2 regions of the Arthrobacter sp. P1_B11 genome follow, and region 2 is predicted to be linked to the other one. Evidence: predicted binding sites of a transcription regulator. Region 2 holds the regulator's gene; the other holds the start of a gene.
What was found. The regulator Rex, encoded in region 2, represses fermentation and respiration genes when NADH is low (regulators of the CRP and FNR family bind a similar motif). The targets are predictions, from matches to a motif close to CTTGTGAANNNNTTCACAAG.
Positions count from the first base shown of each region.

Region 1: araB (ribulokinase) is a predicted target of Rex. The motif match lies at 1,147-1,166, and genes of this name have one in related genera.

Region 1 covers NZ_JBFTZQ010000021.1:30,801-32,998, forward strand. The annotation lists gene AC1D14_RS15875 (immunoglobulin-like domain-containing protein) at 1-1,009, shown strand, start outside; gene araB (ribulokinase) at 1,235-2,198, shown strand, end outside.
Region 2 covers NZ_JBFTZQ010000016.1:84,522-86,719, reverse strand. The annotation lists gene AC1D14_RS14075 (HAD family hydrolase) at 1-563, opposite strand, end outside; gene AC1D14_RS14070 (glutaredoxin family protein) at 681-935, shown strand; gene AC1D14_RS14065 (redox-sensing transcriptional repressor Rex) at 1,025-1,720, shown strand; gene AC1D14_RS14060 (MATE family efflux transporter) at 1,805-2,198, opposite strand, start outside.

The DNA of each region.
Region 1 (2,198 bases), on a different contig from region 2:
GAAGTCCAAGAAGAAGTTCCGTGTCACGGTCCTTCCGCTGCCCAAGACAGAGGCCAAAGAGGGCTACGCCTTCGCGTACTTCACCGGCAACGACATCGCCGGGGAGAACATCTCCATGGCTGCCAGCCGGGGAAATGACGCACTGAAGTGGGACGAACTCAATGGCGGAAAGCCGGTGGTGAAGTCCAGTCTTGGCACAAAGGGCCTGCGCGACCCGTTCGTCATCCGCTCGCCGGAAGGCGACAAGTTCTACATGATCGCCACGGACCTCTCCATCGGCAGTGGAACCTCGTGGGACGCCTCCCAGCGCCAGGGCAGCCAGTACCTGGAAGTCTGGGAGTCAACGGACCTTGTGAACTGGTCCGGGCAGCGGCACGTCAAAGTCTCCCCGGACACCGCGGGAAACACCTGGGCGCCTGAAGCCCATTACGACGAGAAAATCGGAGCCTACGTCGTCTACTGGGCCTCCAAAATCTATGCCGACAACGACCCGGGCCACGCGGGCGGCACCCACAACAAGATGATGTACTCCACCACGCGGGACTTCCGGACCTTCAGCGAGGCCAAAGTCTGGAACGACCCGGGTGACTCCGTCATCGACTCCACTGTTATCAAGGAGGGCGACACCTACTACCGCTTCACCAAGGACGAGGCCCGTGTCTCCGGGTGCCTCGACATCATGCAGGAGAAGTCCACGGATCTGCTGGCCGTCGATCTGCCCGAAACGAACCCGCGCAACTGGTCCCTGATGGCCAACTGCATCGGCAAGAACGCCGGGACCGGCGGCGTTGAAGGGCCGACCGTCTTCAAATCGAACACTGAGGAGAAGTACTACCTGTTCGTGGATGAGTTTGGCGGCCGCGGCTACATCCCGCTGGAGAGCACCAGCCTGGAGAACCCCAACTGGAAGCTCTCGACCAACTACGAGCTGCCGCGGGCTCCGCGCCACGGCACCGTCCTGCCCGTAACCAAATCGGAGTTGGACCGGCTGCACAGCCAGCTGGGTTAAGGCCCCGCGTCTCAGCGCGCCGCATCGCAGCGTCTGACGTTTAGCAGGACAGGGGGCTCCGCCATGCCGGCGGGGTCCCCTGTGCTGTTTTTGCAACACAGGACCTGGAAATTGGTCACGGCCAATGCTTGACGCGCGATATGTTAGCGTTCACAATCTAAGAGAATCATTTACGTTTTCGACACCGGGCACAGGGGCCAGTACCTCCCGGATGGAGGTTTTAGCATGCAATCTGTTGATGACACCGGTTTCACTGCCGGCAGCGAAAACTATGTGATCGGGGTGGATTACGGCACCTTGTCGGGCCGTGCCGTGGTGGTGCGGGTTCGCGACGGCAAGGAGCTGGGCAGCGGCGTGTTCGACTACCCGCACGCGGTGGTCACGGAGGCGCTTCCGGCGGACGTGGCGGACGACGGCGTAGCCCGGCTTCCCGGGGAGTGGGCGCTTCAGGTGCCGAACGATTACCGGGATGTGCTCCGGCACGCTGTGCCGGCGGCGATCGAGGATGCGGGGATTGACCCGTCCGCGGTGGTCGGGATCGCGACGGACTTTACAGCGTGCACGATGGTGCCGGTCAAGGCTGACGGCACGCCGCTGAACGAGCTGCCGGGCTTCGCGAACCGGCCGCACGCCTACGTCAAGCTCTGGCGTCACCATGCGGCACAGGGCCAGGCGGACCGCATCAATGCGCTGGCGGCGGAGTTGGGCGAGACATGGCTTCCGCGCTACGGCGGGCTGATCTCGTCCGAGTGGGAGTTCGCCAAGGGCCTGCAGCTGCTGGAAGAGGATCCGGAAGCGTACGCGGAGATGGACCACTGGGTGGAGGCGGCGGACTGGATCGTCTGGCAGCTGTGCGGCAACTATGTCCGCAACGCCTGCACGGCCGGCTACAAGGGCATCTACCAGGACGGCAATTACCCGTCCGAGAAGTTCCTGGCCGCCCTGAATCCGCAGTTCAGGGACTTCGTGTCCGCCAAGCTGGAGCACACCATCGGCCGCCTCGGCGACGCCGCCGGCTTCCTCACCGCCGAGGCCGCTGCCTGGACCGGACTGCCTGAGGGCATCGCGGTGGCCGTCGGCAATGTGGATGCCCACGTCACTGCACCGGCCGCCAAAGCGGTGGAGCCGGGCCAGCTCGTGGCCATCATGGGCACGTCCACGTGCCACGTCATGAACGGGGACGTGCTGC
Region 2 (2,198 bases):
TCGGCGTCGGCGATGCCCTGGACCGCCACCGCCTTGGCCGGCCCGTGCAGGATGTCCCCGACCAGCCGTCCTGTGTAGAGGCCGTCCTTAATCTCGCCCACCGTGCCGAGGGCACCGGTGAGGCCGAGTCGGCTGGAGATCACTGTGGCCACTTCGATCGGCGTGGCCGTGACGAGCCAGACCTTTCGTCCGACACGCAGGTGCTGCTGGGCCAGCGCCTTGGTGCCGGGCCAGATCCGCGAGGCGATCATCTCGTCGTAGACTTCCTCGCCCAGGACTTTGATGTCCTCCACCGTAATACCAGAGGCGAGGGTCAGCGCGGAGTCCCGCACGGCGTGAACATCGTCCATGTTTTCGCCGCGGAGCACGAACTTGAACTGCTTCCAGGCCATCCCCGCGGCCTGCGGCAGGGTGAATGCGCCGCGCTGATGCATTTTCCGGGCGACGTGGAAAAGGCTGGCGCCCTTCATGAGGGTGTTGTCGACGTCGAAGAACGCGGCCTCGCGGCGTTGCTGCGGTGCAACCGGCTGTTGGGCCACAGCGACGTACTTCTCCTCGGGCATGCCATTGAGTCTAGTCAATGCCGGGGAGGGCGCGGCCAGCGGACGGCGCGGGAACGCACTGGGCGTCACTGCGGCGTCGGCATCGCTCCGCGCCGGGAACGGCGATACGGTTGAAGCATGGTAAATCCCGACGTCGTTCTCCTCACCAAAGCTGACTGTCACCTGTGCGCTGCGGCGCGCGACGCCGTCGGGCGGGTTACTGCCGGGCTCGGACTGGAGTGGACGGATCAGTCGGTGGACGGCGATGACGCCCTGCGGGACCGCTATGCCGAAGAGATTCCGGTGGTGCTGGTGGACGGGATCCAACGCGACTTCTGGAAGATTGACGAGGCCAGGCTGGAGCGCGTCCTGCGCCAGGCGATGGCGAGGTAGCAGCGAATTCCGCGCAATGGCACCGGCTTTGTTGACATAAGTGATGGGGATCTAGAGTGGACTCACAACGCGACGCAATGGAGCAGATAGTGACTTCGCTCGATTCACCACCCCAGGCTGTGCCGGGGGACACCGGAGCTGCCGGAAAGCAGATTCCGCCAGCGGCCGTGGCCCGGCTGACCATCTACCTGCGCGCCCTGAACTCCCTGCTGGCCGAAGGCACCGAACGCGTCTCTTCCGAATCGCTGGCCGAGCTGTCGGGAGTCAGCTCGTCCACGCTCCGCAAGGATCTGTCCCACGTGGGGTCATACGGCACGCGCGGAGTGGGCTACGAGGTGCAGTACCTGAGCCGTCACATAGCCGCCGCGCTCGGATTGACCCACGACTGGAAGGTCGCGATCGTCGGCGCCGGTAACCTCGGCAAGGCGCTGGCCAGGTACGGCGGCTTTGAGTCCCGGGGATTCGACGTTGTTGCCATTTTCGACGCCGACCAAATGGTGGTGGGCAACGAGGTTGGGTGGCTGCGCGTGAGCGACGCCGCGGACCTTGAAGCCGTGCTGCAGCGGACGGGGGCCAACATGGTGGTCCTGGCCTTGCCCGCGGCCGTGGCTCAGAGCGTCTGCGACCGGGTGGTGGCGGCCGGCGTGCACAGCATCCTCAGCTTCGCGCCGGTGATGCTCCAGGTGCCCGACGGCGTGAACCTGCGCAAAGTGGACATGGCCACCGAGCTGCAGATTCTTGCCTACCACGCGCAACGGGCGCAGACCCCGGGGCAGCCGAACTAACGTCCGGCGCTGTTGGGATCCGCGCCCGCTGATGCTGGGTGCCGACTGGGTCGTGGCTGGCGGCCCTAGGCTATCGGCTCGTGGCTAGCGGCCGTACGGGCCGCCCGCGTACGGGTTGGCGAAGGGCTGCTGCTTCTTGAAATAAGGTGACGTTGTGGGCAGGTAGAGCATCACGATCGCCGCGATTCCAAGGACGGTCACCAGGGTGTTCAGGCTCAGCGGCAGGATGCCGAAGACGGAGAGGGCTGCAAAGACCGTGCCCAGGATGCGGGCCCAGTTCTTGCCCTTGCGGATGTTAAATGCCACCAGGGCGTAGAGCCCGGCGCCGATGAGGCCAAAGACCACCATCGTCCCGATGATGAACGGCTTGACCTCCTCGAAGGGAATGTTCTGGCCGCTGCTCCGGACCTGGCTCTCGAACATGTTCCGCAGGGCGGGGTCATCCAGTGTGGGAATCGCGATGAGGATGGACAGGAGC